One region of the Nonomuraea sp. NPDC003804 genome, then DNA from elsewhere that is predicted to be linked to it. Evidence: riboswitches for the same ligand, from Rfam matches in the RefSeq annotation. Region 1 holds a riboswitch; each other region holds the start of a gene.

Region 1 (9,919 bases):
CCTACCTCGCCGGCGGCCCCCTGCGGGTCGTCAACACCGCGATCGCCCTCCTGGCCAGGGCGGGCGCGCTGCGCGTCTCCCGCGGCGGCCTGGTGCACCCCGTGGCGGGGGCCGACTCGGCCGATCCCGTCGAGCGGGCCGTGCTCGCCGCCGTGGCCGTGCTGCCCGGTGGCATGCCGGTGCACGCGCTGCGCCACGAGGTCGGCACCGGCCCCGCCATCGACGACCTGCGACACCACCTCATGGGGGCCGGCCTGCTCGTGCCCGACGGTTCGCTGGTGCCGGTCCGCACCCACCTGACCCGCGTGAGCGGGTTGTCGGGCCTCGCGGCCATACTCGGGATCTTCGCGGCGGTCATGCTCGTCGCCGGCGTCGTGCCCGTCGGGCCGCTCTCCGTGGCGACGGTGCTCATCTGCGCGATCGTCTGGCTGGCCGGCCGGATCGTCGCCCGGCGGCAGCGACGCGCCCTCACCAACATCCTCAGCCATGCCGGGCAGGCGGAGCTGCTCCGCGCCGAGCAGCGGCACGTGCGCGGGGCGGCCGCCCCCGACCTCGCCTTCGCCATCGGCGTGCCCGTCGCCCTGTACGGCCTGAGCGAGCTCGACGACGCGACCCTCAGGGACGAACTGGACGAGAAGCACAAGGCCGTCTCGTCATCGAGCTGCGCCTCGGGGTCCTGCGGCGGCGGGTCGGGCTCCGACACCCTCCACGGCGGCGGCGACTTCGGCTCCTCCTCCGACGGCGGCGGCTCCAGCTGCGGCGGCGGGTCCGGTTGCGGCGGCGGGTGCGGTGGCGGCTGCGGCGGCGGGTGACGGGATGCGCCCGACGGACGGCCGGCTCGGAGTGGGCATCGGCTGGCGGCCGGAGATCGACCTGACGGTGGAGCGCCTGCCCGACGTCGACTTCGTCGAGATCGTCGCGGAGAACATCAGGCCGGCCGCGCTGCCCGAGTCGCTGCGCGTCCTGAGGGAAAGGGGCGTCCCCGTGGTCCCGCACGGCGTCGGCCTCGGCCTCGGCGACGCCACCCCGCCGGACCCCGCGCGCCTGGCCCACCTGGCGGCCTGCGCGCAGGCGCTCGACGCGCCGCTGGTGAGCGAGCACCTGGCGTTCGTGCGCGGGGGCGGGATGGAGGCCGGGCACCTGCTGCCGGTCCCGCGCACCCGCGAGACGCTCGCGGTCGTCGCCGACAACATCAGACGCGCCCAGGACGCGCTGCCCGTCCCGCTGGCGCTGGAGAACGTGGCGGCCATCTTCGGCTGGCCGGAGGACGAGCTGACCGAGGCCGAGTTCCTCGGCGAGCTGGTGGCGCGCACCGGGGTCGGGCTGCTGGTCGACGTCGCGAACCTCTACACCAACCAGGTCAACCTCGGCCTGTCCGTGGTCGCGGCGCTGGACACGCTGCCGCTGGCCGCGCTGGCCTACGTGCACGTGGCCGGCGGGCACCTGCACGACGGCGTCTGGCACGACACGCACGCGCAGGCGGTCCCTGAGCAGGTGCTGGAGGTGCTGGAGGAGCTGTGCGCCCGGGTGGCGCCGCCGGGCGTCCTGCTGGAGTGGGACGACCACTACCCGAGCGACGCCGCGCTGGCCGGCGAGCTCGACCGCATCCGCACGGCAATGGCCGCGGGCGCCCGCCGCCTGGCGAGCCCGTAGGACCGGGCATGGAGGGTCGCGGCAGCGTGCAGGCGGGGAGCGGGTCGCAGGCGCTGAGGGAGGCCGGGCCGGAGGAGGTGACGGAGGTGTCGGGAGCGTCGGGGGCGCTGCCGCAGGGTGCCGCGGGTCCCGAGCGGTCGCTGGAGGACGTCAGGGCGCGGCTGGGGGAGGCGCAGGCGAGCGTGGTCGCGGCGCTGGTCGCGGGTGGCGCCCCGCCCGCCGGATTCGACCAGGTACGGCTGGCCGTCCAGGCGCGCAGCCTGCTCGCCAAGCGGCGCGGCATCGTGGCGAGGCTGCGCCCCGACGCCGCCGCGGCAGCGGGGGCCGCGCTGGTGGCCGAGTTCGCCGCCTACGCCGCCGCTCGCACCGAGCCCCCGGCCCGCTACCGTGCCGACGCCGACGACTTCGCCGACTGGCTGCGCGCCCGAGGGATCCTCCACGACCCGCCACCGCGCCGCCGGGGGCGCCTGCCGTTCCCCTGGCGCCGCCGCTGAACCGGGGGACCCCCACAGTGCCGGTCGGTCATCCCACGCCGGCCCTTCGCCTCGCAGCGGCCCGAGCCTCGGTCCTGCCGTTCTTCCTGGGGCCGCGGTGAGTCCCGGGGAGCTCTTGCCGAGGTCGGCCAGACATCCTATGTTTGCCGCGTGATAGTCGACGCCCACCAGCACTTCTGGAACCTGGAGACCGGCGCCTACTCCTGGCCCACTCCCGACCTGCCGGCGATCCACCGCACCTTCGGCCCCGAGGACCTGGCGCCCGAGCTGGCCGCCGCGGGCGTCGACCGGACGGTCGTGGTCCAGGCCGACGACTCCTTCTGGGAGACCGACGCCATGCTGGCCCACGCCGACGCCCACGACTTCATCGCCGGCGTCGTCGGATGGGTGCCCCTCGACCGCCCGGAGGAAGCCGCCCGAGCGCTCGAGCGCTACACCAGACATCCGAAGTTTGTCGGCGTCCGGCACCTCATCCACACCGAGCCCGATCCCGACTGGCTGATCGGGGAAGCGGTGCTCGACGGGCTCGGACTGCTGGCCGAGGCGGGCGTGCCGTTCGACGTGGTCTCGCTGCTGCCCCGGCATCTGGAGCACGTCGTCACGATCGCCGAGCGGCACCCCACGCTCAACCTCGTCATCGACCACCTGTCCAAGCCCAGGATCGCCGCCGGTGAGCTGGAGCCCTGGGCGTCGCTGCTGCGCGCCGCCGCCGCCTGCCCCACCGTGTACGCCAAGGTGTCGGGCCTGGTCACCGAGGCCGACCACGCCCACTGGACCGTGGCGGACCTGCGGCCCTACGTGGAGCACGCGGTCGAGGTGTTCGGGCCGGACCGGCTGATGTTCGGCAGCGACTGGCCCGTCTCGCTGCTGGCGGCCGACTACCGGACGGTCTTCACGGTGTACGGGGCGCTTCTCGGGGGGATCGACCGCGACAAGGTGCTCGGCGGGAACGCCGCCCGTTTCTACGGCTTGAGCGCCGTGTAGCGGCCCGTCGCGGGCCGGAGGTTCGCGGCCATTTGCGTGGTTTATGCTATTTTGCTACTTTTGGGCCGTTGTGCAACGAGCTGTGACATGTTCGTTGCCGTTTCATTGCCCGGACCGCGCGTCATCTCAGGCCAGTCCGCCGGACGCGCGGCCGCCGAATCCGTATCCACGGAGCCGGGGACCCACTTCCCTTGGGGTGAATCGAGCGCCCGCTCAGCGGCGCCCGTAGGGCACTTCCCAGCCCGAACCCGTCAGCTAACCCGGTAGGCGGCATGGAAGCCAAGGAGCAAACCCTTCATGCCCACGCATCTCACCTACCGGCTGGGACGCGCGCTGCTCGGCGTCGTCATCACCGCAGGCGCCGTGACCGCGGTCGCCACCGGTGCGCAGGCCGCACCCCAACCCGGCGTCGTGTCGCCGGTCTCCCGGACCCACGCTCCGGCCGCCGCCGCGGACGCCCCGGCGGTGCTCGGCCGGGCCGCCCACCTGATCGACGCCAGGACCGGCAAGGTCTACTTCAGCAAGAAGGCCGATCGGCGCATGCCGGTGGCCAGCATCACCAAGGTGATGACCGCCTACACCGTGCTGAAGCAGGCCAAGCCCACGGACGTGGTCAAGGTCACCTCCGCTGACGTGCGCTACGCGTCGAAGGGCGGCGCCTCCGTGGCGTACCTGCGCGCCGGTGACCGGCTCACCGTGGAGGAGATGCTCTACGCTCTGATGCTGCCCTCCGGCGCGGACGCCGCCCACGCGCTGGCCCGCTCCTACGGGCCCGGTGTCGACGCCTTCACGGCGAAGATGAACGCCAACGCCCGCGCGCTCGGGATGAAGGACACGCTGTACGTCAACCCCGACGGGATGCCCGCCAAGGGCGGCGGCTACTCCACAGCGCGTGACCAGGTACGGCTCGCCCAGGCCGCGCTGGACAACAAGACGATCAAGAAGGTCGGCTCCACCCGGTACCGCTCGCTGCCCGAGACGGCGGAGCACGGCGCCTACTCCTGGCGCAACACCAACCGCCTCCTCGGCACGCCGGGCGCCGTCGGCCTGAAGACCGGCTTTACGCGCGCCGCGGGCTACACCCTCGCCTTCGCGGCCGAGCGTGACGGCCATCGGCTGGTCGGCGTGATCCTGGGAGAGTCCAGCTCCAGCCGCCGCTTCGACACCGCCGAGGCGCTTGTCGACTGGGCGGCGACCAGCGGCAGGCTCTGACCATGGGGGCGCACGCGCCCCCATGGTCCCGCCGCGTCCGACCACCGCCCGCGGCGACGGATGTGGCGAGCGGGCCGGACGGTTCCACCGTGGCGCTGGAGGCGGCACCGGATCGCCGGCAGCTCGCCAGGAATCCGCCTAAGGGGGCCAGCAGTCTCGAAAGGCGGTGATAATTGCCTGTTAGGTCGTGAGTCGACCACTAAGGCACAGCACCGCTGGGGAGGAACTCCGTGGGCCTGCGCGATCTGGTCTACCGGCTGTACGAGCGCCGGTTGGAGGCCAAGCTGTCCGCCGACAGCGGCGACTTCCCCCGCCATGTCGGGGTCATCATCGACGGCAACCGCCGTTGGGCGCGCGCGATGGGCATGCGCGACGTCAGCAAGGGACACAGGAAGGGCGCCGACAAGATCTCGGAGCTGCTCACCTGGTGCCGTGAGGCGGGCGTGGAGGTCGTCACGGTCTGGATGCTGTCCAGCGACAACCTCAACCGGCCGAAGGAGGAGCTGGAGCCGCTCCTGAGGATCATCGAGGACGTCACTCAGGAGCTCGTGGCCGAGGGCTGGCGCATCATCCCCGTCGGCGCGCTCGACCTCCTCCCCGACCAGACGGCGAATGTCCTGAAAACCGCGAAAGAAACCACATCGCACCGTCCCGGGCTGATTGTGAACGTTGCGGTTGGGTATGGAGGAAGACGTGAGATTGCCGATGCGGTGCGCTCACTCCTCCAGGAGCACGCAAGTAGGGGGGCGAGCATCGAGGACCTGGTCGAGGTCCTCGATGTGGAGCACATCGCGGAGCATCTCTACACTCGCGGTCAGCCCGATCCCGACCTCCTCATCAGGACGTCGGGCGAGCAACGACTGTCAGGCTTCCTGCTCTGGCAGAGCGCCCACTCCGAGTTCTACTTCTGCGAGGCCTACTGGCCTGACTTCCGCAGGGTCGACTTCCTGCGGGCGCTGCGCGACTACGCCGCGAGACACCGGCGTTACGGCTCCTGAGACATGTTCACGAACAGCACGTGAACAGACGCTTGGCCGCTTCGGCGGCGGGTATCCAGGACCTAACGTTGGAAGTGGCCGACCACAGGCCGGTCACTCCGGAGAGGGCCCGCCTTTGCGCACTGACCTGCCGAGGGGGGCCGGTACCCGGCGCCCCACGCGGGGCGCGGGCCCGGTCCGAATTCCCGCCTCGTCTGCAGGGCACCCCTTCCACGGGCGCCCGGGGGAGAACGTGTGGCAGTGTCCTCGAGCAACAACTCCACCACCAAGCGCACCTACGTGCTGGACACCTCGGTCCTGCTCGCCGACCCGGCGGCGATGACCCGCTTCGCCGAGCATGAGATCGTCCTTCCGATCGTCGTGATCACGGAGCTGGAGGCCAAGCGGCACCATCCCGAGCTCGGCTACTTCGCACGCAAGGCACTGCGCTACCTCGACGACCTGCGGGTGCAGCACGGCAGGCTCGACGAGCCGATGCCGACAGGCGAGGGCACGATCAGGGTCGAGCTGAACCACAGCGACCCCTCGATACTGCCGGTCGGGTTCAGGCTGGGCGACAACGACACCCGTATCCTCACCGTGGCGCGCACGCTCGCCGCCGAGGGCAAGGACGTCGTGCTGGTGTCCAAGGACCTGCCGCTGCGGGTGAAGGCCGCCTCCATCGGCCTGTCGGCCGAGGAGTACCGCGCCGAGCTGGTCATCGAGTCGGGCTGGACCGGCATGGCCGAGGTCCAGGTCACCACCGACCACGTGGAGACGCTGTTCGAGCACGGCTCCGCTGACCTGGAAGAGGCGCGCGAGCTGCCCACCCACACCGGCCTGCGGCTGCTGTCGGCCAGGGGCTCCGCGCTCGGCAGGGTGCTGCCCGACAAGTCCGTACGGCTGGTCCGCGGCGACCGGGAGGCCTTCGGCCTGCACGGGCGTTCGGCCGAGCAGCGCATCGCCCTCGACCTGCTCATGGACCCCGAAGTGGGCATCGTGTCCCTCGGCGGCAGGGCGGGCACCGGCAAGTCGGCCCTGGCGCTCTGCGCCGGCCTGGAGGCCGTCCTGGAGCGCCGCCAGCACCGCAAGGTCGTGGTCTTCCGCCCGCTCTACGCGGTCGGCGGCCAGGAGCTCGGCTACCTGCCGGGCAGCGAGGGCGAGAAGATGGGCCCGTGGGCGCAGGCCGTCTACGACACGCTGAGCGCGGTGACCACGCCCGAGGTGATCGAGGAGGTCCTCGACAGGGGCATGCTGGAGGTCCTGCCGCTCACCCACATCCGCGGTCGCTCGCTCCACGACGCCTTCGTGATCGTGGACGAGGCGCAGTCGTTGGAGCGCGGGGTGCTGCTGACGGTGCTGAGCAGGATCGGCGCCAACTCCCGCGTCGTGCTGACCCACGACATCGCCCAGCGCGACAATCTCAGGGTCGGCCGGCACGACGGCGTGGTGGCGGTGGTGGAGAAGCTCAAGGGCCACCCGCTGTTCGCCCACATCACGCTGACCAGGTCCGAGCGCTCGCCGATCGCGGCGCTGGTGACCGAGATGCTGGAGGACATCACCCTGTAGAGCGGTGATCAGGAGGGCGCACCCGCGGGGGTCAGGTCGTGGAACTCCGCGCAGGTGCGCCTTCCCGTGGTCGACGAAGCCGACACGGTCCTGGTGATGTTGACCTGAACCTTGGCGATCTCGGGGCGCAGCCGCGCGGTGCAGACGATCTGGGCGAGCGCCGCCCGGCTCAGCTCCCGCTCGCCGGTGAGGGTGACGTAGAGGACGAGGCTCTTGTTGTCCGGGTCCATGCGCTGGGTCCGCTGGCCGATGGGCTCGGCGTCCACGGCCTGGTAGCGCATGCCGTACAGGTCGGTGTCCTGGCCGGACTCGACGGGATGGTTGGCGAGGTCCATGAGCGTGCGCATCAGGTCTTCTGGGGTCTTGCTGGCGACCCTGACCTCCTGCAGCGCCAGGCGGCCCTTCTTGATGAGGTAGACCTTGGCCCAGATCGGCTCGGTGCTGATCACGGGCGCCGAGGTGAGGACGGTGACCGGGGTGGGCGTGATGCCGCACCCGGTGAGCGTCAGCAGGGCGGCCAGCAGGATCCAGGCGCGTCTCATGCGTGCGGCAGCCAGACCGTGAAGAGGGTGCCGGGGCGCTGCGCGCGCACCGAGATCGTGCCGCCGTGCAGCTGGGCGTTGGCCCGCGCGATGGACAGGCCGAGCCCGCTGCCCTGGCTGCGGACGCGGCCCGTGCCCGCCTTGAAGAAGCGGTCGAAGACGTGCGGGATGGCCTCGGCGGGGATGCCGTCGCCGTGGTCGCGCACCTTCACCTCCAGCCCGTTCATCGTGCTGCGGGCGGTGACCAGCACCGGCGGGCCACCGTGTTTGAGGGCGTTGCCCACCAGGTTGGCGACGATGACGTCGAACCTGCGGGGGTCGAGGTTGACGACGGCTCCGGTGGGTGCCTGCACGCTGACCCGCTCGCTCCAGCCGCGCACCTCCAGGCTGTCGCTGATGGCGTCGGCGACGTCGACGGACTCCAGCGCCAGCGTGGCCGTTCCCGCGTCGAACCTGCTGACCTCGATCAGGTGCTCCACCAGCTCCCTCAGCCGCTCCATCTCCGACAGCACCAGCCTGACGGCCTTCGCGGGCTGCTCGGGCAGGCGGTCGGCCTCCTCCGCGAGCATGTCGGCCACCGCGGTCATCGCGGTGAGCGGGGTGCGCAGCTCGTGGGAGACGTCGGCGACGAACCTGCGTGACATGGCCTCCAGCGCGCGCAGCTCCGAGACGCTCAGCTCCAGCGCCGCGGCGGCGTCGTTGAAGTGCGCCGTCAGCTCCGACAGTTCGTCCTTGCCCCGGACCGGCAGCCGCGTGTCCAGCCGGCCGCGGCCGAGCGCCTGGGCGGCCGCGCTGAGCCTGCCCACGGGAAGCAGCACGTGCCTGGCCGACACCAGGGCCACGGTCAGCGCGATCAGCAGGGTGATGGCGCCGGCCTGGGCGAAGGCGTCCCTGAGGTTGGACAGCGTCCGCTCCTCCTCGGCCAGCGACACGTACTCGTAGACCAGCAGCCCGGTCGGCCTGGGGACGTCGTCGGTCCCGGCGCGGTAGACCTGCGTGCCGAGGACGAGCCACAGCTCGCCGTCGATGATCCTGCGCTGGCTGACCAGCTTGCGCAGCGCCTGGCCGCGCAGCTCTCCCGACACGTCGTCGGGGCCGAACGCGCCCGTCTCGTCGCGGTAGTAGAGGCCCTGGTACTCCAGGAGCGCGTGGCGGTCGGGCCCGGACAGGGCGTTGGCGAGGTTGTTCAGCTCCTCGCCGCTCGGCGGCACCTCGCCGGGGCGCAGCTCGCCGACGGCGAAGTCGATGCGCCGCAGGTCCTTGGTGAGGTCGTCGACGGCGTTCCTGGTGGTCCTCTCGATCAGCGCGCCCTTGGCCAGCCCGAAGCCGATGCCCGCGACCAGGGCGGAGGCGGCGACGGCGACGAGGGTGAAGGTGATGACGAGCCGGCCGCGCAGGCCGGTGAGAAACGCGATCACGGCGGGCTGAACCGGTAGCCGAATCCCCGCACGGTGTGGATGAACGTCGGCTCGGCGGGCCTGGGCTCGATCTTCGCGCGCACCCGCTGGACGCAGGCGTCGACCAGGCGGGAGTCGGCCACGTGGGTGTGGTCCCAGACCGCGCGCAGCAGGTAGCGCCGGTTGAGCACCTGGCCGGGATGGCGGACCAGCTCCAGCAGCAGCCGCAGCTCGGTGGGCGTGAGGTGGATCTCCTTGCCCGCCAGGCTGACCTTGAGCGCGCCCCTGTCGACGACCAGGTCGCCGAAGGTGATGCGGTCGGAGGTGGCCGACTCGGCCCTGCGCAGGATCGCCCTGATGCGCGCGTCGAGCACGCGCGGCTCGACCGGCTTGACCACGTAGTCGTCGGCGCCCGCCTCCAGGCCGACGACCACGTCGAGGTCGTCGCCCCTGGCTGTGAGAATGATGACGGGCAACTGGTCGAGCTTGCGGATACGCCGGCACACCTCGACGCCGTCGATGCCGGGGAGCATGACGTCGAGGATGGCGATCTCGGGCCGGCGCGACCTGACGTGGTCGAGTGCCTCCTCGCCGGTCGCGTAGGAGGTGACGGAATGACCTTGGCGGGTCAGTGCCAGCTCGAGCGCGGTCCGAACGGAGGGGTCGTCTTCGACGAGGAGGATTCCTGCCACGCGCACATTATTCTTCCGACTTGGGGAGATGCGTTCCGTGTCATGAAACTGTGACACGCCACGCACAAGACTACAAAGAACACCAGGCAGCCTGAGGGGGGACCTCCCCTCGGCACGGGGGTGCGAGGGGCGGACCCTCTTCTGTGTGACGAAAATCACATGATCCGAAAAGTCCTGGTTGGTCAAGGGAACTCCAACCGAATGCCACGTTCGGGTTGCGCAGCACCCCCCAAGTCAGGGCAAGCTCATAGGTCGTGAACCCAGGTCCGCAGTTGAGCGAGCACCCCGCGCCCGAGGTGCCCCGCGGTCGCCGCCGCCCGCCACGTTCCCCCAAGCAGTCGGCCAAGCGCGCTGTGATCATCGGGCTCACACTCGTCGTCGTTCTCGGCGGCGGCGGTT
Region 2 (9,919 bases), on a different contig from region 1:
ATGAGCACCAAGGCCGGTTTCACCACCCCCAACCTGCTGGAGTCGGAGACCGACAGGGAACTGGTCGCCTCGGCACACCGCCTGGTGGTCCCGGCCGACCACACCAAGTGGGGCACGGTCGGCATCAGCACGATCGCGGAGCTGTCGGAGGCCGACGTCGTCATCAGCGACGCGGCCCTGCCGGACGAGGCGCGCGCGGAGCTGGCCGAGCGGGCGGGAGAACTGATCATCGCGGAGGACATCAAGTGAAGCGCACCATCGCGCACATGGCCGACGGCCGAGAGTTGATCTACTTCGACCGGCGCGACGACGCCGACCGGAGCGCGATCGACGAGCGCGAGCTGCCGCCCAGGCCCGCGGCCTCCGAACTGCGCTACGACCCGCTCACCGAGGAGTGGGTGGCGATGGCAGGTCACCGGCAGACCCGCACGTTCCTGCCGCCGGCCGACGAGTGCCCGCTGTGCCCGACCAGGCCCGGCAAGCCGACCGAGATCCCGGCCGCCGACTACGACGTCGCCGTCTTCGAGAACCGCTTCCCCAGCTTCTCCACCAACCTGGGCACCTACGCCGCCCCCGGCGGGCTGAGCGAGGTGCGGCCGGGGGTCGGGCGCTGCGAGGTCGTCTGCTTCACCTCCGACCACGACTCCTCCTTCTCGGCGCTGTCCGACCAGCAGGTGGAGCTGGTGATGGAGGCCTGGGCCGACCGCACGGCCGAGCTGTCGGCGATCCCGGGCGTGGAGCAGGTGTTCTGCTTCGAGAACAGGGGCGCCGAGATCGGCATCACGCTGGCGCACCCGCACGGCCAGATCTACGCCTACCCCTACGTCACCCCGCGCACCCGCCTGCACCTGGCGGCCGCGGCCAAGCGGCCGAACCTGTTCGCCGACGTGCTTGCCGCCGAGCGGGCGGGCGAGCGTGTGGTGGCCGCCAACGATCTGTGGACCGCGTTCGTGCCGGCCGCCGCCCGCTACCCGTTCGAGGTGCACCTCTACCCGCACCGCCAGGTTCCGGACCTGGCGGCGCTCACCCAGGAGGAGCGCGCCGCCTTCGGCCCCGTCTACACCCGCGTGCTGAAGGCGCTCGACGGGCTGTTCGGGGTGACCATGCCGTACGTGGCCGCCTGGCACCAGGCCCCCGTACGGCACGGCCGCGACCTGGCCTACCTGCACATGGAGCTGTTCAGCATCCGCCGGGCGCCGGAGAAGTTGAAGTACCTGGCGGGCTCGGAGTCGGCGATGGGCGCCTTCGTCAACGACGTTCTGCCCGAGGACGCGGCGCGGCTGCTTCGATCACAAGTAGATCACTAATTAATGTCCGCTTGAGGTCGCATTACGGGGGATTTACTACTAATATCCCGATTCGTCGGCTTTCGCAGCCGTCACATGCCTAATCCTGGGCGCGTTGCCCGGAGCCGGGGACCCATCGAGAACCTGGGGTGAATCCACGCGTGTGGTAGGGCTTCTCCCGCCCGAACCCGTCAGCTAACCCGGCCGGCAGACGGAGAGGATCGTTCGTGGCGTCCCCCACGTCCCGTTTCGCATGCGGTGCTGTCGCCGCGCTGTCCCTCGTGATCGGTTCCGCGACCGCGGTCTCGGCTGCCCCCAAGCCGTCCGAACCGCAGTTGCGGACCGAGCTGAAGAAGCTCAACACCCGGGTCGACAAGCTGATCCGGACCTACAACGCCAAGCGCGTCTCGCTGGCCAAGGCCCAGAAGGACGCGAAAGCGGCCGGGAAACAGCTCGCGGCGGCCGAGCAGACGCTGGTCACGGCCGAGAAGGAGGCCTCGAGGATCACCGAGCTGCGCTACCAGGCCAGCACCCCTGACCTGCCGACGCTGCTGTTCACCCCCGACCTCAACACCGCCGCCCTGCTCGAGCAGATGAGCGCCGAACAGGACGCGGTCGTCAAGAACGTCGCCGCGGCGCGCGACACCAAGAAGCAGGCCGCCGACGCGGCCACCGCGCTCGCCGACCGCATCAGGACCGAGACCGAGCAGGTCGCCGGCGACCGGAAGGCCGCCGAGGGCATGATCAAGGACATCGAGAAGAAGCTGCAGGCCCTCGTGCCGACCGGTCCTGGCCGCAAGGCCGACGGCAGCTGGGCGCCCGAGCTTCCCGCCGGGTCGGACAACATCACCCCGCGCACCCGGCTCATGCGCGACACCATCAAGAAGACGTTCGCGCTGCCGTTCGAGGTGGGCTGCTACCGGTCGGGCAGCAGCGGGGAACACCCCCTCGGACGGGCCTGCGACTTCATGATGAGCTCGGGCGGCTCCATGCCCGCGGCCGTCAACCGGACGCTGGGCGACCAGATCGCGGCGTGGGCGGTGAAGAACCAGACCCGCCTGGGCGTCAAGTACGTGATCTGGCGGCAGCGGATCAACAGCGGCAGCGGCTGGCGGCCGATGTCCGACCGCGGCAGCATCACCGAGAACCACTACGACCACGTCCACGTCTCGATGAACTGAAAGCAGGCGATGGCGAGCCGCCTGGACCGATTCGCCTCCGCCGCCTCCGCCGCCCCCGCCGCCCTCGGCGGCGGGGGCGTTCACGGGTCAGGCGAGGTCGAACCGGTCGAGTTCCATGACCTTGGTCCAGGCCGCGACGAAGTCGGTCACGAACTTGTCGCGGGCGTCCTGGCTGGCGTAGACCTCCGCGAGGGCCCGTAGCTGGGAGTTGGAGCCGAAGATGAGGTCGACCGCGGTGGCGGTCCACTTCACCTCATCGGTGACCACGTCGCGGATCTCGTACAGATGCTCCTCGGAGTCCGATGCCTTCCACCGGGTGCCCAGGGAGAGCAGGTTGGTGAAGAAGTCGGTGGTGAGTACGCCGGGCCGGTCGGTGAGGACGCCGTGCCGGGTACCGCCGACGTTGGCTCCGAGGGAACGCAGGCCGCCGATGAGGACGGTCATCTCGGGCGGAGTCAGGTTGAGCATGTAGGCACGATCGACGAGCAGCACCTCCGGTTGCGTCTTCTCGTCGGAACGCAGGTAGTTGCGGAACCCGTCGGCCCGCGGCTCCAGGACCCGGAAGGACTCGACGTCGGTCTGCTCCTGAGTGGCGTCGGTACGGCCCGGGCGGAACGGCACCGTCACCGCCACGCCGGCCTCGCCCGCTGCCCTCTCGACGGCGGCCGAGCCGGCCAGCACGATCAGGTCGGCGAGCGAGATCTTCGCGCCGCCGGCCTCGTTGAACTCGCGCCGGATGCCCTCGAGGGTGTCCAGGACCGTCGTGAGCTGCTCGGGCTGGTTGACCTCCCAGCTGCGCTGCGGCTCGAGACGGAGCCGGGCGCCGTTGGCGCCGCCGCGCTTGTCGGTGGACCGGAAGCTCGCTGCGGCGGCCCAGGCGGTGGAGACCAGTTGAGCGGTCGTGAGGCCGGACTCCAGGATCTTCGCCTTGAGGGAGGCGACGTCGGCGTCGCCCACGAGTTCGTGGTCGACGGCCGGCACCGGGTCCTGCCACAGCTGGGGCTCGGCGACCCACGGTCCGAGGAAGCGGCTGACCGGACCCATGTCGCGGTGCAGCAGCTTGTACCAGGCCTTGGCGAAGGCCGACGCGAGCTCGTCGGGGTTCTCCAGGAAGTGGAGGGAGATCTTCTGGTACGTCGGGTCGACGCGCAGCGACAGGTCGGTCGTGAGCATCGTCGGCTTGTGCTTCCTCGACGGGTCGTGGGCGTCCGGGATGAACGCCTCGGCGTCCTTCGCGACCCACTGCTTCGCGCCGCCGGGGCTCGTGGTGAGCTCCCACTCGTGGCCGAAGAGGATCTCGAAGTAACGGTTGCTCCACTGCGTCGGCCGGTCGGACCACGTCACCTCGAGACCGCTGGTGATCGTGTCACCGCCCTTGCCGGTGCCGTAGCTGCTCAGCCAGCCCAGGCCCTGCGCCTCCAGCGGCGCGCCCTCGGGCTCCGGCCCCACATGGTCGTCCGCGACGCCGGCGCCGTGGGTCTTGCCGAACGTGTGGCCGCCGGCGATGAGAGCGACGGTCTCCTCGTCGTTCATCGCCATCCGTGCGAAGGTCTCGCGGATGAAATGCGCCGCCGCGGCCGGGTCCGCGTTGCCGTGGGGACCCTCCGGGTTGACGTAGATGAGACCCATCTCGGTCGCGCCGAAGATCGGCACCATCTCGGTGTCGGTGGCGTAGCGCTCGTCGCCGAGCCAGGCGTCCTCCGGACCCCAGAAGATCTCCTCCGGCTCCCAGACGTCCTCGCGGCCGAAGCCGAAGCCGAAGGTCTGGAAACCCATGGACTCCAGGGCGACGTTGCCGGCGAGCACGAGCAGGTCGGCCCACGAGATCTTCTGGCCGTACTTCTGTTTGACCGGCCACAGCAGCCGGCGGGCCTTGTCGAGGTTGGCGTTGTCGGGCCAGCTGTTGAGCGGCGCGAAACGCTGGGCGCCATCTCCGGCCCCGCCGCGACCGTCGTGGATGCGGTAGGTGCCCGCGGCGTGCCAGCTCATCCGGATCATGAGACCGCCGTAGTGGCCGAAGTCGGCCGGCCACCAGTCCTGCGAGGTGGTGAGCACCTCGATGATGTCCCGCTTGAGGGCCTCGACGTCGAGCTTGCCGAACTCCTTGGCGTAGCTGAAGCCCTCTGCCAGTGGGCTGCCCTTGGATGAGTGCGCGCGCAACACCGAGAGGTCGAGCTGGTTGGGCCACCAGTCCCGGTTCGTGCGCGGACGACCGCCGGTCCTCGGGGTCGGCGAAGGGATCGCCGGGTTCTCGCTCTCGCTGCCATGCGCGGTCGCGGAGTCTTGGGCGACCGGGTAGCCGGCCGCCGCCTTCTGGTCCACGCCCTGCGCGCTGGAGGGGGCGTTGTTCTGGGTGTCGCTCATCTGCTTCCTCCGAACTGCCGGATCAGTGGGCAATGCGTCTGGTCGCACAGCCGGGACAGGAGTGGACGACCTCCGCCTGGCCGGCCACGAAGCCCTGGTCATCCGAGGCGGTGAGGCAGGGGGCGCGGCCGGAGGCGCAGTCGACGTCCGCGATCGCACCGCAGGAGCGGCACACGACATGGCGATGGTTGTCCCGCACGCGTGACTCGTGGCGGGCGGTCGTACCGGCGGGTTCGATGCGCCGCACCGAACCGGCTGAAACCACTCGCGACTGCGCCTCGAAGTCAGACGCCATATCGTCAACATAGCCGCCCCCTTCGCAGAGCGGACACGCGGCCGTGCCCTGCCGTCCGCCTCGTGGCTTCGGCCACGCCCCCTCTTCACACTCTCGAAGAACGCTCCTTGCCCGGGGTCGGCGGCAGGCGTACGTTTGACTCGATGACCAAAATCATCCGTTCGGTCACGAGAGGCGCTCATGAAGACCGTCAACATGATGGATCCCAACCTGCTGGCCGACCCTTTCGGCGGCTTCGCCGCGCTCAGGGAGGAGGCGCCCGTGCTCCGCGCCTCCTTCCCGTGGCTGGATGACGACACCCCCATCTGGCTGGTCACCCGGTACGACGACGTCAGGACCGTGCTGAGCGACCACCGGTTCGTCAACGACCCGCGCAACGTGCCAGGCGGGACGGTCGACAACGCGCGCACGAAGATCGCGCAGGCGAGGGGCGTCCCGCCCGAGTACGCCGACTTCCTGGCCAACGGCATGCTCGACCTCGACGGCGACGACCACCTCAGGCTGCGCAGGCTGGTCTCGCGCGCCTTCACGGCCAGGCGCGTGATGGAGCTGCGGCCCCGCGTGGAGGAGATCAGCGCGCGGCTGCTCGACGCGCTGCCGTCCGACCGGGTCGTCGACCTGGTCGAGGAGTACGCCTACCCGCTGCCGATCACCGTCATCTGCGAGCTGGTCGGCATCCCCGAGGCCGACCGCCCCCAGTGGAGGGCCTGGGGCGCCCGCATGGTCAGCATGGAACCCGGCGCGCTCGCCGAGCCGCTCGTCGGCATCATCGAATACGTCCAGGGCCTCATCCCCCGCCGGCGCGCCACCCCCGCCGACGACCTGCTCACCGGCCTCATCAGGGCCCACGACGAGGACGGCGACCGCCTGAGCGACGCCGAGCTGGTCACCATGGTGCTCACGCTCGTCCTGGCGGGTCACGAGACCACCGCCCACCTGATCGGCAACGGCACCGCCGCCCTGCTGACCCACCCCGACCAGCTCGCCAGGCTGCGCGCCGAGCCCGAACTGATGCCGCGCGCCGTCCACGAGCTCATGCGCTGGTGCGGACCCGTCCACGGCACCCGCCTGCGCTACCCCGTCGAGGACGTCGCGCTCGACGGCGCCGTGCTCAGGCGGGGCGAGCCGGTGATGGCGGTGCTCGTGAGCGCGAACTTCGATCCCCGCAGGTTCGACGACGCCGACCGGCTCGACATCGCCCGCGAGTCCGACAGCAGGCGCGAGGTTCACGTGGGCTTCGGCCACGGGCTGCACTACTGCCTGGGGGCGGCGCTGGCCCGGCAGGAGGGCGAGGTGGCCTTCGGCGGGCTGCTGTCGCGCTTCCCCGGGCTACGCCTGGCCGTGCCGCCCGAGAAGCTGGAGCGGCAGCTCATGCCCGGCTCCTGGCGCCTGGCGGCCCTTCCCGTGCTCCTGGACGGCTGACCCGGCCGGCCCGCCCCAAGCCCTTCGCGCGCCCCAGGCCGGCCCCGAGCCCTCCCCGCGCCGGCCGCGGGGCCGTCACGCCCCCGGCTCCTCCCGCGCCCCCGGCAGCGCCGTGGCTCCTGGGCGGGTCCATAATCACACGTTATGACCAACCCCCGGATCGATCCCCCGTTCATCGCCGGCGAGCGCGAGATGCTCGACTCCTGGCTCGACTGGCACCGCGAGACGCTGGCGATCAAGTGCGCCGGCCTGACCGACGACCAGCTGCGCGAGCGGTCCGCGGCGCCGTCCACGCTGTCACTGCTGGGCCTGGTACGCCACCTGGCCGACGTGGAGCGCGGCTGGTTCCGTCGGCACCTCATGGGCGAGGACGCCCCGCGCCTGCACTCCACCGACGGCCGCCCTGACGACGTCTTCGACGACATCGCCACGATGACCGGCGAGCAGGCGCTGGCCGCCTGGCGCGCCGAGGTCGCCCATGCCCGCGAGGTGTCGGCCGGACTCCCGCTCGACACGATCGGCAAGGGCCTGCGGCACGGCGAGGAGGTGTCACTCCGGTGGATCATGGTGCACATGATCGAGGAGTACGCCCGCCACAACGGTCACGCCGACCTGCTGCGCGAGCGGATCGACGGGGCGACGGGCGACTGACCTCAGCCGGAGAGCCTGATCGGGTTGACCAGGTCGGCGTAGACGAGCAGCCCCGCCATGACGATCATGACCATGGCGAGCGCGTAGGTCAGCGGCAGCACCTTGGCGATGTCGACGTAGCCGGGCTCCGGCCGCCGCATCACGCGGGCGTAGCCGCGCTTGACTCCCTCCCACAGGCCGCCGGCGATGTGACCGCCGTCGAGCGGCAGCAGCGGGATCAGGTTGAACATGCCGATCGCCAGGTTGAACCCGGCCAGCAGGTTGACCAGCTGGAAGAGCTTGTCCTTGACCGGCAGCTCCGAGGCGGCGATCTCACCGCCGATGCGTCCGGCGCCGACGACGCCGATGGGCCCGTTGGGGTCGCGCTCCTCGCCCGAGAAGGCCGCCTGCCACACGCCGACCATCCGCTGCGGCAGGTTGACCAGCGACTCGGCCACGTGGCCGGTCAGCGTGGCCATGTAGCCGATCACGGTGCCGACGCTCTGCTGCTCGTAGACCTTGGTGGCCATGACGCCGAGGAAACCCTCGCCCTTGGTCTTGGCCGTGGGGTCGTCGACGGCCGCCCTGGTGATGAGCGTGACGTCGAGGGTCATCGGCTTGCCGTCGCGGACGATGCCGATCGTGACCGGACCGGCACCGTGCTTCCTGATCTTCTGGGTGGCCTCTTCCCAGGTGCTGACCTTGACGCCGTTGAAGGCGACGATCCTGTCGCCGGCCTTCATGCCCGCCTTGGCGGCGGGCGTCGGCTGGTCGCCCGCCGCGCAGACCGTGCGGGTCTGGCCGTGCGGGATGACGCAGGCGTTGGTGTCGGGCGAGACCACGGGCGACAGACCGGGCAGGCCGATGCCGACGAGCAGGATCGTGAACAGTACGAAGGCCAGCACGAAGTTCATCAGCGGGCCGCCGAACATGATGATGACCTTCTGCCACCACTTCTTGCGGTAGAAGACGCGGTCGTCGTCGCCGGGGCCCACCTCCTCCTGCGCCACGTCCCGCGCGGTGTCGATGAGGCCCTGGAACGGCCCGGTCGAGGATCTGCGCAGCTTGGTGGGGTCGTCGCCGGGGCGGGGCGGCAGCATGCCGATCATGCGGATGTAGCCGCCGAACGGGATCCACTTGATCCCGTACTCCGTCTCGCCCTTTCTCTTCGACCACAACGTGCCGCCGAAGCCCACCATGTACTGCGTCACCCTGACGCCGAACAGCTTGGCGGGAACGAGGTGGCCGATCTCGTGCAGGGCGATGGAGGCCATCAGCCCCAGCACAAAGATGACGATCCCCGCGATGTAGAGCCAGATCATCTACGCGCGCTCCGTGGCTGAGAAGAAGGTCCGACAAGCCCAGAGTAGTCGAACAATCCAATGCTGAACGGCTTGCGCGTCCTTTGCGAAAGCGTGGCGCCACGTTGACACTACGCAGCCGTCCGATCACTCTAGGGGATGTGTCGCTTCGGATCCTGGTCGCCGAGCACCGTCCGCTGGTTCGCAGGGGCCTGGTCGCCTCGCTCGAGGCGGAGCCCGACCTGCAGGTCGTGGCCCAGGTCGGCAGCAGTACGGAGATCGTCCCCGCGGCGCTGCGGCACCAGCCTCAGGCCGCCGTCGTCGACCTCGGCCTGCCCGGCCTCGACGGGCTCGGCGCCACGGCGCTGCTGCGCGAGCACGCGCCCGGCTGCCGGGTGCTGATCCTGTCCGCCCAGCCCAACCCTGGCCAGGTACGGCGGGCCTTCGAGGCGCGCGCGTCCGGCTTCATGGGCCTCGACGTGGCGCCCGAGGTGCTGGCCGCGGGCCTGCGGGCGATGGCCGAGGGGGCGCAGGGCCGTCGACACCGAGCTGGCACTGGCGGCGCTGGAGTCGGCCGCCAACCCGCTGACCCCGCGCGAGCGCGAGGTGCTGCGCGTCGCGGCGGGCGGGGCGCGCTCCACGGAGATCGCCGACCAGCTGTTCCTGTCGGTGGGCACGGTCCGCAACCACCTGTCGCGCATCATGTGCAAGACGGGCGCCCGCAACAGGCTCGACGCGGTGCGCATCGCCAGCGACTCCGGCTGGCTGTAGCGGGACCGCCCCCACGCTCCGGCCATGCCGTCGGCGGGCCCGCTTCAGCCGGCCCAGCCCTGTGAACCGCCTACCGCCACCGAGCCCTACGCACCGCCACCGAACCCTGCGAACGAGCCCTGCGAACCGCGGCCGAGCCCCGGCGGAACCGCGCCGCTCCTGCCGGGGCTCGGGGCTCAGGGGCGCTCGGTGGCGCCCCTGCCGGCCGTGACCGCCCCTTGAGGGTCTCAGGCCCGCTCCCTTGCCAGACAGTGACTCAGCTCACGATCTGACCGTGTCATTCGTCACGGCCGCCAGATGAGCACCAGCGCGCAGTCGTCGTTGTGGCCGGAGGCCATCGAGCTGACCAGCGCCCTGGCGCCGTCACCGAAACCCGAGGGCAGCAGCCGCTCGGCCTCGCCCAGCAGCCTGTCGAGGCCCGCGTCGATGTCGCGGCCCGGCTGCTCGATGAGGCCGTCGGTGTAGAGCATGAGGGCGTCGCCCTTGCGCAGCACCCCGCTGTCGGGCTCGCAGTGCAGGTCGGGCACGACTCCGAGGACCACGCCCTTGGCCGCGGCGATCTCCCAGGTGCCGGTGCCGGAGTCGAGCTTGACCACGGGAGGGTGACCGGCCGAGGTGATCGTGTACTCGCCGGTGGCCAGGTCGAGGCGCAGGTGGACGGCGGTGACG
Region 3 (9,919 bases), on a different contig from region 1:
GGACGCCGGCCTCGCGGACACCGTCGATCAGGGCCCTGGTGGCGGCGAGGAAGGGCGCCTCGGGCTCGGTGCCGTCGCGCGGCGGGGCGATCGCCGAGATCACCACGTCGTGGCCGGCGGCGAGCTCGGCCGCCTGCGTGACGTCGCCCTTGACCGGGCCCGACCTGCTCAATCCGGTGACGTCGTGGCCACGGTTGACGAGTTCGGTGACGATGCGCTGACCGATCATGCCGGTGGCGCCGAAAACCAGGATCTTCTTCATGACATCGATAGTATCCATTGGATACTGGTTACTTCATCGTGCTATAGGTACCTTATGGATACTGGCGACGCCTTCGACCCCAACTGCCCGACCCGGCTGGTCCTCGACCGCATCGGAGACAAGTGGTCGGTCCTCGTTCTGCTGAGCCTGTCCCGCGGGCCGATGCGCTTCACCGAGCTGCGCGATCGCATCGGCGGCGTCACCCCGAAGGTGCTGACCCAGACACTGCGGGCCATGGAGTACGACGGGCTGCTGACCAGGAAGGTCTACGCCGAGGTGCCGCCCAGGGTGGAGTACACGCTCACCGACCTGGGCCACTCGCTGCACCAGCCGCTCGCCGAGGTCACCCGCTGGGCGGAGAGGAACGTCCACCTCATCCTCAACAGCCGGGAGGCAGCCGATCACGCGGTGTGATCCTTACTCCCCGGAGAAAACTTTCTCCGCCCGGGATGAAGATATCCACCACCGGTCTCTTCCCGTACGGCCCGCGCCTTCATAGCCTGACTCGGTGCGTCCGCTGGAAAGCCTCCTCACCGGGCTGGCGGGGGTGTGCTCGTCCGGCGCCCTGCGCGTGGGCGGCTCCGGGGTGGTCTACCTGCTCGAGGGCAAGGTGACCTACATGGAGAGCGCCGAGACGCCCGGCATCGAGGAGCTGCTCACCGGCGGCGGGCGGGTGAGCCCGGCCGACGTGGACCGGGCGGTGACCCGGCGCGAGGGCGGCGAGCCGCTGTTCGGCGAGGGCCTGCTGAGCCGCGACGAACTGGCCGAGCAGCTGCGCAGGGCGGTGCTCGACGCCGCGCTCGTGCTCTTCGGCACCGACGCCGCCCGGCCCACCTTCCAGCCGAGCGAGCGCCACTGGCTGGGCCCGCACTGGCACTTCGAGGTCGACGAGCTCATCGCCGAATGCGTCCGCAGGAGCACCCGGCTGGACGAGGTCTGGCCGTCGGACGAGCTCGACGCCGCGCCCGTGGTCCCGGTCTCCCGCCTGCCGGGCGATCGCGTCACGCTGAGCGCCCGACAGTGGGAGGTGCTGGTCCACGCCGACGGCACCGCGACACCGCTGCAACTGGCCAGGCGGCTGGACACCACGGCCTACACAGTGCTGCTCGCCGTACGGGAACTGGCGGCGGCCGACCTGCTCGTCAAGCCCAGGAGGGCGCCCGCGCTGCCCAAGCGGGTCCCCGCGCCGTCCGGCACCGAGATGCGGCACGAACCGGTGGACCTCAGCCTGCTGCGGCGGCTGCGGAGCGCGCTTGAAGATCTGTGATCGCGTTCATGACCGGCTCCCACAGCGGGCGGGGCAGGTCGTGGCCCATGCCCTCGAAGGTCATCAGCCGCGCGCCGGGGATCGCGGCGGCGGTGGCCCGGCCGCCGGAGACCTGGACCAGCGGGTCGGCCTCGCCGTGGACCACCAGGGTGGGCACCCGCACGCCCGCCAACCCCTCGCTACGGTCGCCTGAGGCGAGGATCGCGGCCAGCTGCCTGGTGGTCCCAGCGGGATCGTGGTCGCGGTCGAAGGCCAGGCCCGCCAGCCGGGCGACGCGCTCGCGGTCGAGGGGGTAGCCGGGCGAGCCGATCACCGACCAGACCTCCAGGGCCCGCTCGATCGCGCCCTGCCGGTCGGCGGCGGGCGGGCCGAACAGCGCGGCCATCGCCTCGGGGGTGGGGGGCCCGGCCTCGGGGCTGGGCGTCGACATGATGGAGGTCAGCGTCAGCACCCTGCCGGGGTGTCCGATGGCGAGCGCCTGGGCGATCATGCCGCCCATCGAGATGCCCACCACGTGCGCGGCGGGCCAGCCGAGCGCGTCCATCAGGCCCGCCGCGTCGCCGGCCATGTCGCTCAGCAGGTACGGCGCCGCCGCGCCGGGGGTGAGGTCGGGCACGCCCGCCTTGCGGAAGTGGGTGGAGAGCCCCACGTCACGGTTGTCGAAGCGGACGACGTGGTGGCCCCTCCTGGAGAGCAGTTCGCAGAACTCGTCGTCCCAGTGGACGAGCTGGGAGCCGAGCCCCATGATCAGCAGAAGGGGCCGGTCTTGGGGGTCGCCGATGGGGTCGTAGGCGATGTCGATGCCGTTGGCGCGCGCCATGAGCGTCATGCGAAGCAGAATCTCATTCTGTTTCGCATGACGACAAGGGGGAGATCAGCGGGAGACGACCTTGCGCAGGTGGCCGCGGCCCAGGTAGCCGACGCCGCCGACGATCGCGAGACCGCCGATGATGGCCAGCGCGGTGCCGGTGTGGCTGTCGTCCTCGGTCGCGGTCCGGGCGGCGGTGGTGCGCACCGGGCCGTCGAAGGAGGCGGGCCTGACCGACGCGGCGGCGGCCGTCGTCCCCTTGGACTCCTGCTCGTCCGCCTCGCGGGCGGCGACCAGCTCGGCCTTCTTGGCGGCCTGCGCCTTCTTGGCGGCCTCGGCCTTCTTCTTCTCGGCCAGGGCCAGGTAGTCGACCGGCGGCTTGGCCGGGTTGCGGTCCATACGACCCCACGCGCCGGTGGAGAAGGCGACGGGGTGGTTCTTCTTGCCCACGCCGTCACCCCACTTGGTGATGACGTACTGGACCTTGATGTGGCCCTGACCGCCGTTGCCGTTCACCATCAGCGTGTCGGAGTTGAACTCGCCGCCGGTGAGGTAGGCGAAGGTCTTGGCGTCGAGGTCGAGCATGACGCCGCTGCTGGAGGGCACGCCAGGACCACGGTCACCGACGAAGAAGGGGGCCTTCTTACCCTTGTAGACGACGTAGCCTTCGGTCATGAGGGGCCAGCTCGGGCTGGCCGCCAGGCCCTTGCGCATCGAGATGCCGCTCGCGGGCAGGCCGGTGTCGCCGGCGCGGCCGGAGGAGTCGTCCCAGAAGTAGGAGGCGGTGGTGCCTCCCTGGAGGAGGGTCCGCTGCTGGGTGGTCCGGGCGAGGTCGGGCTCCGTGGGCTCGGCGAGAGCGGCGGCGGCGCCGGAACCGACGGCGAGGGCGGTGGTGACGAGCAGGGCGGAAGCGCGCATGCCAAAGCGGCGGGTCATGAAAGTCCTTTGTGCGAGGGATAGGAAATCCGCGCTCACATGAAGATCAGGCAAAGGCGTAGCCGGGCATGGGCCTAGCAGTCGCTACGCGAAAAGACAGAGCGCGAAAGGAAGCGGGGGGAAGCGCCGCTCAGTTCGGGGGGCTGTCGTACAAGGGTGGTGTCCTCTCCATCTCGCCTACCGGGTTAGCTGACGGGTTCGGGCGTGGAGATGCCCTACCGGCACGAGGCCGGATTCACCCCAAAGAGATGGGTCCCCGGTTCCCGCAGTCGCGGGATTCGGCGCCGACCGGCCGACTCTTCCCTGGTGAAGAGCACGGTCACCGCTCGGTAACGCAAAGGACTCTATGGGCAAATCACCCCAAAGGCAAAAGCAAACCCATGAATCGGAAAGAGGATCTACCCTTTATCGTCACGATTCAGCAGGCGCGGAGAGCGCGGAAACCCCTGAAAAACAACGGGTTGCGCGGGCGCGGCGGGAAAGCCGATCAAGGGGATAAAAATCATGAAATCGGCAGTGGCGCCAGGGTAAAGCCGGAGTACACACGGCTGAAGAAGGCGCGGGCCGGTCGTACGGCACGCCCCGTGCCCGCCGCGCCGCGGACACGGGGCGTGGTCCGTCAGACCTCGAGCTTCTCCTCGATGCCGCGCAGCTGGTGGCGCGCCAGCGCCAGGTTCGCCCTGGTGCGGTCCAGCGCCAGGTAAAGGAAGAGTCCCTTGCCGCCCCTGCCGGTCATCGGCCTGATGATGTGGTACTGACCGGTCAGCGTGATGAGGATGTCCTCGATGACGTCCTTGAGGCCGAGCGACTCCATCGTGCGCATCTTCGCCTTGACGACCTCGGTGTTGCCCGCGGCGGCTACCTGCAGGTCCAGGTCCTTGGAGCCGCCGAGGGCGCCGAGCGCCATGCCGCTGCCGTAGTCGACCACGACGGCCCCGAGCGCGCCGTCGATCGCCATCATCTCCTTGAGCGAGACGTCCATGCTGGCCATGCGTTTCCTCCGTGTGAATGCGAGTCACTTTCGCGATGCGATGGCGGCGACGCTCGCCGCCGTCTTGCGACCCTCCAGCCGCAGCAGCCCGAGATTGGTGCCGGGCTCGGCCAGGACTGTGAGGACGATCGTGGGGCCGGCCGTGTAGAAGGCGGCGAAGCCCGCGCTGCCCGAGATGAGGGTCTCCTCCAGGGCACCCTTGCCGGCCATGACGGCCATGCGTCTGCTGAGGGCCAGCAGCGCCGCCGACAGCGCGGCGGTCTGCTCGACGTTGCCGCCTGTCAGGTCGCTGGCGATGGTCAGCCCGTCCACGCTGCAGGCGATGCTTCCGCTGACGTCGGGCGTGCGCTCGCGCAACAGGATCATCTCCTTCAGCACCTCGTCCCGCAGCTCCACCGGTGGCCTCCTTCTGAGTGAGGGGAACCTCACGACAGCTCCTCCAGCGCCTTCTTCAGCCGCAACAGCAGGTTCACGTCGGTCGGGTCCGCGGTCACCACGGGCCCCAGGGGCAGAGCAGGAGCGTCGGGGTCGTGGCGCGGCCCGGCCTCCGGAACCCGGTCGACCCGTCGCGGCAGCGGCGGCGCCGTACCCTCCGGACGGGTGAGCAGCCCCGCCGCCGCCAGCCGCCGTACGGCCAGCAGCGTCGCGTAGCCGGGCCGGCCGAGCCTCATGGCCAGTTCCAGGGGGGTGGCCATGCGGTCGGCGTGGACGAGGATCTCCCACTGCAGGTCGCTCAGCACGACACGGTGGCCCGGCGGCCTCCTGACCGGCGCGACCGGAGCGGTGTCCACCTCCGCCGACGGCCAGACGCGCTCCAGCTGGGCCCGCCTCCTGGCACACTCGCGGACGATCTCCTCGACCTCGAAGAACCAGTGGGAGCCGAGCCAGTGCCGCTCGCCGGGCCGGAACTTGGGCCTGGCCCCGGTGACCGGCAGGAGGAAGTACGCCGCGTCGAGGACCGCGCCGAGCACGCAGTGCTGCAGCTCGCCCTTGGTGAGCATGCCGTAGTCGACCAGGCGCGCGCCGCCCTCGCGCTGGGCCCTGCGCAGGGCGGGCGCCGAGACCCTGCCGCTGGCCATCAGCACGTCCTCGGCCCTCGGCGTGTCCGCGCACTCCATGTAGGTGACCCGGCCGGCGTCCATGAAGATCGCGCCGGCCCGCCCCACCCGCAGGGCGCCCGTCGAGCGTTCTCTCGCCAGCCCGGCGAGCAGCGTGTCCAGTGCCGGCATGTCACGAGGTCAACTGTCCTGAGATGGCCTGCAGGCGGTAGCGGGCCAGGGCGAGGTTGGCCCGCTCCTTGTCCAGCCGCACGTAGATGACCAGCGGGCCCTCGAACGGGGTCACCAGGTGGCGCACGAGGTGGTGGCCCTTGTCGGTGGTGACGAGCATCTCGTCGATCCGGATCGTGCCATCGGGGGAGGTCTGGGCGAGCCCGTCCGTGGTGTGGCGCAGTGCCTCGCTCAGCGCCGCCGCGGAGCGCTCGGCGTCCAGGCCCTCGCTCCCGTTCGCGACCACCGCCATGCCGCTCGTGTGCTCGACCACCATCGCGTCGAGCGCTCCGGGTATGGCCATGACCTCGGCCAGGCAGTCATCGAGTCCCAGCACGAGACCTCCCTCACCGTCGCGCTGACCGGGACAGCGTAGGAGGCGGAGGAGCCCCCAAAAAGACGGAGAAGACGGCGGTTATGGATATTTATAGCTAGAGGAGCGAAAAAGCTCTCCAGAGTGGCAAGGCTATTCCGCCAGGCGCTATTGAGAATGTTTCTCACATTCTCCCACCAGCCGCGTCTCCGCAACTCAGCGCCACAATGCCGAAAAACGAAGGGAGGGTACGGCAGGTGCCGTACCCTCCCTTCGACGTCGTGGCGTCAGCCGCCGCTCTTACGACGGAAGGTCCGCTTGTTCGAGGCGGGACCGTGGGCACCGTGAATCTTCGAGGGGCCTTTCCCCTGCCCGCCCGCGACCGAGTCTGCGTGCGCGTTGTTCTTGCGCTCGAGCGCCTCGCGGAACTTCCGCTTCAGCTCATCCTCGGGAGCCTCGATCGGCTCGGGTTCCGCCGGTGTTTCAGCCATCAGGACCTCCTGGTCTTGGGGACACTGACAGCTTCGCACGACCCCGCGTACCACGTGAAACCGGTCTACGCTTTACCCATGAGCAGCCCCCTGCCCGACCGTGGCCCCCAGGACATGCGCGCCGCCGACCTCGACCGCGAACGCACCGCCGAGATCCTCCGCGCCGCCGCGGGAGACGGGCGGCTGGGCATGGAGGAGTTCCACGAGCGCCTCGACCAGGTCTACTCCGCCAAGACCTACGCGGAGCTCGACCTCCTCACCCACGACCTGCCCACCCCCGTCCACTCCCCCGCCGCCTCGACGGCGCCGGGCGAGGAGAGCGGGGTGGCGATCGCCGTCATGGGCGGATACCACCGCAAAGGCATCTGGCGGGCGCCCCGGCTGTTCACCACGGTGGCCTTCTGGGGCGGCGGCAAGATCGACCTGCGCGAGGCCGTGCTGACCGGCGGGGAGATCACGATCAGGGCGTTCGCCGTGATGGGCGGAGTCGAGATCGTCGTGCCCGACGACGCCGACGTCGACGTGACCGGCATCGGCATCATGGGCGGCTTCGACCACGCCGCCAGCGGCGCCGGAGCACCGGGTGCGCCGCGGATCAGGGTCACCGGGTTCGCGTTCTGGGGCGGCGTCGACGTCCGCCGCAAGCGCCGCAAGCAGCGATAGCCAGGGCATCTCGGATGCGACCGGAGCACGCGTCCCACCCCTCGGAGACGGGGTTGCCGGGTGGCCGGGTCAGCGGCGTGGTCCGGGTCGGCAACACGGTCCGGCGCCCGGTCAGCCCGAGCTTCCACGGCGATCCGACATTCGTCCGCGAGCTGTTGATCTTCCTCGAGCGAGCCGGGTGGACGGGCGCGCCCCGGTTCCTCGGCTGGGACGAGCAGGGGCGGCAGGTGCTGAGCTTCCTGGACGGACACGTCGCCTGGGACTGGGCCGGCGGCGGGCCCGAGGCGGTCGGTGCCGACGCCGGCCTCGCCCGGGCCGGTGCGCTCACCCGCGAACTGCACGACCTCACCGCCGGTACGGCCCTCGCCGGGCAGAGCGAGGTGGTCTGCCACAACGACCTGTGGCCGGGCAACATCGTCTATCGCGACCTCGGGCAGGGGCTGCGACCGGTCGCGTTCATCGACTGGGACCTCGCCTCGCCCGGCGACCGGATCCACGACGTGGCCCACCTGTGCTGGCAGTACGCCGGATGGTGGGAAGGGAACGACCCGGCCGAGGTGAGTCGGCGCTCCAGGGTGATCTGCGCCGGGTACGGCCTGGCCGACCGGTCCCCCCTCGTCGAGACGGTGCTGTGGTGGCAGGACCGCTGCTGGCGGGGTATCGACCGGGCCGCCGAGGCCGGAGACCCTGCGATGGTACGGCTGCGCGCCTCGGGTGCGGTCGACCGGGTCAAGGCCGCCTACGCGTGGGCGCGGCGGCATCGCGAAGAGCTTCGCTGAGCGCCCGCGACCCGGTCACCGCAAGTCACCGATCAGTTCCGCGAGGAGGCGCTCCTCCATCACAGCCCGCCCGGCAGCCGTCATGCACCGCGCGGCTCAGGCTCCACGGACCCGGCACGACGGCGCCCTTCAACGGTTCGGACTCGCCCCGACTCGTCATGGGTGGGCACATCCATCCGCCACGGCACGGCACCACAGCGGGTGATGGCTCGCCTCCGTCGGCGTGCAGCACTTCCGCTACGTCCTCCGGCTCCGCTCAAGCACGACCCTCCGTCGCCGAAGTCCGCGCGCTCGATCGGGGGCTCCTCGTTGCTTCGCGTGGCGCGATCCGGCCCGAGATCCGGGACGCCTGGCGGTCCGCCGAGACTACAGAGACGTAGGCCAGAACCTGGGCGGATTCATCGCAGGGTCGATCGCCTGAAGCCGACTCGCCACCGTGGGATCGACTCCTCGCAACGTGATCAAGCGCGGTCCGCCGGCCTCTTCCAGCAACGCCAGCGCACTCGGCAACCCCGCGGTGACCGTCGCGATCGCGACGCCCATCCCGAGCAGCCCCGGGTGCTTGTGCGGGTATTCGATCCGGTGCAGGCCAGAGGCCGCGATCGCGACCACTTCCCGAGGTCGCTGCATCTGACGGCCGTCATTGGTGACAACAACATGGAACCCCTCGGCCGCGGCGCGCGGATACAAAGTCTCATCCTGCGTACCCGACCAACCCGGAAGATCCAGTAGATGGACAATGTGGTGGTTCAGCACGAAGCTGGTCAGAACCTGTTGCAAGGGACGGGGGACGTTCTCATCCAGCAGCAGCCTCACGCTGCTCCCTGGGGGGTTCGTAACTGTCGACGTAGTCGGCGAAATCGGCCGCATCCAAGGCCGCGGTGGCCGACACGCTCGGGTAGTAGTCCGCGATCCGCTCGGCCAGAACGCCGTCCCGCAACAGCGCCGCGATCTCGTCGTACGGCACGCGGGTTCCTTCGATCACCGGCATACCGCCACGGACCGCGGGGTCGACCGTGACGTGCTCCCGGGGACGCAGTAGATCCGGAATGTGCCGTCCATCACGATAGAACGGCCGCAGCACCTCGACCAGTTCATGGATGACGACGTTGGCCTTGCGATGCACCAGGTCGGTGGCCTGCCCCTGCTCGACCAGAAAGATCGTCGACCCGTCGGTCACCAACTGGTAAGCCGACAGATGCTCGCGCTCCTGCAGATCGTCGCGGAGCGTGTCCAACGCTCGGCGAATCTTCTGCAAGGAAGCGTCATTGCGCAGCTTCACACACGTGCGCAGGGCGACCAGGTCCCGAAACGAGTACAGCACCGGCCGTACCGGTGAGATCTCCGGCACCAGCACGGCGCCACGGCCAGAACTGGCCTTACGCCAGTGCGCGAGCTGGCGAAGCGTGGCACCCGACAGCGCCGCCGCCAACTTCGGACTGTAGGACACCAGCCTCACCTCCCTCGACCTGACCCGGCCCCCTTCATCATCGCAAACATCCCCACGATTCACTCACCGTTACCCCATCTTGATCGGAGAGTCGCCCTGCCCGTCACCGGTCACATCCACGGAACTACACCGCGCACGTCGACAGCGACCTCATCCCCGCATCTGGGCGGCATCCCGCTCCGTGACCTGTCCATCCGCGACGTGCAGCGCATGTCCGCCACGATCCCGCGACCCGCGCCCGCTTCGGCGACCATGCTCACCCGCCTGCACGCCACCCTGCGCGCCGCACTCAACGCCGCCGTCCGTCCGCCGCACCATCGCGCTCGACCACGCCACCGTCACCGCACTACGCCGCCACCGCGACCACCAGCAGGCCGAACTCGCCCTCCTCGGTGAAGACGGCGGTGGCTACGTCTTCAACGCCCAACGCGGCCGCCCGATGACTCCCGACGTCCTGACCCGAACCTTCGGCGCGTTGATCGGTCAAAGCGGACTTCCGCCCATTCGTCTGCATGATTTGCGACATGGAGCAGCCAGTCTCGCGCTTTAGGCTGGCGCAAATCATCTATCCAGTACCGACTCGGTCATTCCGGCATCGTGCTGATGGCCGATATCTACGTGACGGTCGTTCCGCAGGTCGCCCGTCATGCCGCGGAGGCCTTGGCCCGTCTCATCCGCGAGGCTGGACGCC

The links. A riboswitch is a leader RNA that binds a small molecule or an ion and turns the genes downstream of it on or off. The one in region 1 is predicted to bind cyclic di-AMP.
Region 2: it holds a riboswitch for cyclic di-AMP, as region 1 does, so the genes downstream of both, ABZX22_RS29620 (hypothetical protein) here and ABZX22_RS03310 (D-alanyl-D-alanine carboxypeptidase family protein) in region 1, are expected to answer to the same signal.
Region 3: it holds a riboswitch for cyclic di-AMP, as region 1 does, so the genes downstream of both, ABZX22_RS26400 (hypothetical protein) here and ABZX22_RS03310 (D-alanyl-D-alanine carboxypeptidase family protein) in region 1, are expected to answer to the same signal.

Annotation. Positions count from the first base shown of each region.
Region 1 is NZ_JBEXMT010000002.1:219,214-229,132, forward strand. It holds gene ABZX22_RS03290 (TIGR04222 domain-containing membrane protein) at 1-812, shown strand, start outside; gene ABZX22_RS03295 (DUF692 domain-containing protein) at 817-1,653, shown strand; gene ABZX22_RS03300 (hypothetical protein) at 1,662-2,147, shown strand; gene ABZX22_RS03305 (amidohydrolase family protein) at 2,298-3,131, shown strand; cyclic di-AMP (ydaO/yuaA leader) riboswitch at 3,274-3,416, shown strand; gene ABZX22_RS03310 (D-alanyl-D-alanine carboxypeptidase family protein) at 3,429-4,343, shown strand; gene ABZX22_RS03315 (isoprenyl transferase) at 4,574-5,341, shown strand; gene ABZX22_RS03320 (PhoH family protein) at 5,576-6,889, shown strand; gene ABZX22_RS03325 (hypothetical protein) at 6,898-7,431, opposite strand; gene ABZX22_RS03330 (HAMP domain-containing sensor histidine kinase) at 7,428-8,849, opposite strand; gene ABZX22_RS03335 (response regulator transcription factor) at 8,846-9,520, opposite strand; gene ABZX22_RS03340 (lytic transglycosylase domain-containing protein) at 9,775-9,919, shown strand, end outside.
Region 2 is NZ_JBEXMT010000024.1:25,272-35,190, forward strand. It holds gene ABZX22_RS29610 (DeoR/GlpR family DNA-binding transcription regulator) at 1-249, shown strand, start outside; gene galT (galactose-1-phosphate uridylyltransferase) at 246-1,307, shown strand; cyclic di-AMP (ydaO/yuaA leader) riboswitch at 1,374-1,510, shown strand; gene ABZX22_RS29620 (hypothetical protein) at 1,514-2,467, shown strand; gene katG (catalase/peroxidase HPI) at 2,555-4,831, opposite strand; partial or broken gene ABZX22_RS29630 (transcriptional repressor) at 4,854-5,087, opposite strand; gene ABZX22_RS29635 (cytochrome P450) at 5,307-6,548, shown strand; gene ABZX22_RS29640 (DinB family protein) at 6,693-7,199, shown strand; gene ABZX22_RS29645 (site-2 protease family protein) at 7,202-8,500, opposite strand; partial or broken gene ABZX22_RS29650 (response regulator) at 8,641-8,916, shown strand; gene ABZX22_RS29655 (helix-turn-helix transcriptional regulator) at 9,086-9,250, shown strand; gene ABZX22_RS29660 (PP2C family protein-serine/threonine phosphatase) at 9,535-9,919, opposite strand, start outside.
Region 3 is NZ_JBEXMT010000020.1:112,156-122,074, forward strand. It holds gene ABZX22_RS26380 (NAD(P)H-binding protein) at 1-262, opposite strand, end outside; gene ABZX22_RS26385 (helix-turn-helix domain-containing protein) at 317-676, shown strand; gene ABZX22_RS26390 (hypothetical protein) at 771-1,529, shown strand; gene ABZX22_RS26395 (alpha/beta fold hydrolase) at 1,486-2,358, opposite strand; gene ABZX22_RS26400 (hypothetical protein) at 2,404-3,273, opposite strand; cyclic di-AMP (ydaO/yuaA leader) riboswitch at 3,433-3,567, opposite strand; gene ABZX22_RS26405 (hypothetical protein) at 3,893-4,264, opposite strand; gene ABZX22_RS26410 (roadblock/LC7 domain-containing protein) at 4,289-4,660, opposite strand; gene ABZX22_RS26415 (DUF4388 domain-containing protein) at 4,690-5,493, opposite strand; gene ABZX22_RS26420 (roadblock/LC7 domain-containing protein) at 5,495-5,869, opposite strand; gene ABZX22_RS26425 (DUF5302 domain-containing protein) at 6,133-6,336, opposite strand; gene ABZX22_RS26430 (DUF1707 domain-containing protein) at 6,415-6,999, shown strand; gene ABZX22_RS26435 (phosphotransferase) at 7,014-7,778, shown strand; gene ABZX22_RS26440 (DUF5615 family PIN-like protein) at 8,145-8,594, opposite strand; gene ABZX22_RS26445 (DUF433 domain-containing protein) at 8,575-9,210, opposite strand; gene ABZX22_RS26450 (hypothetical protein) at 9,575-9,754, opposite strand.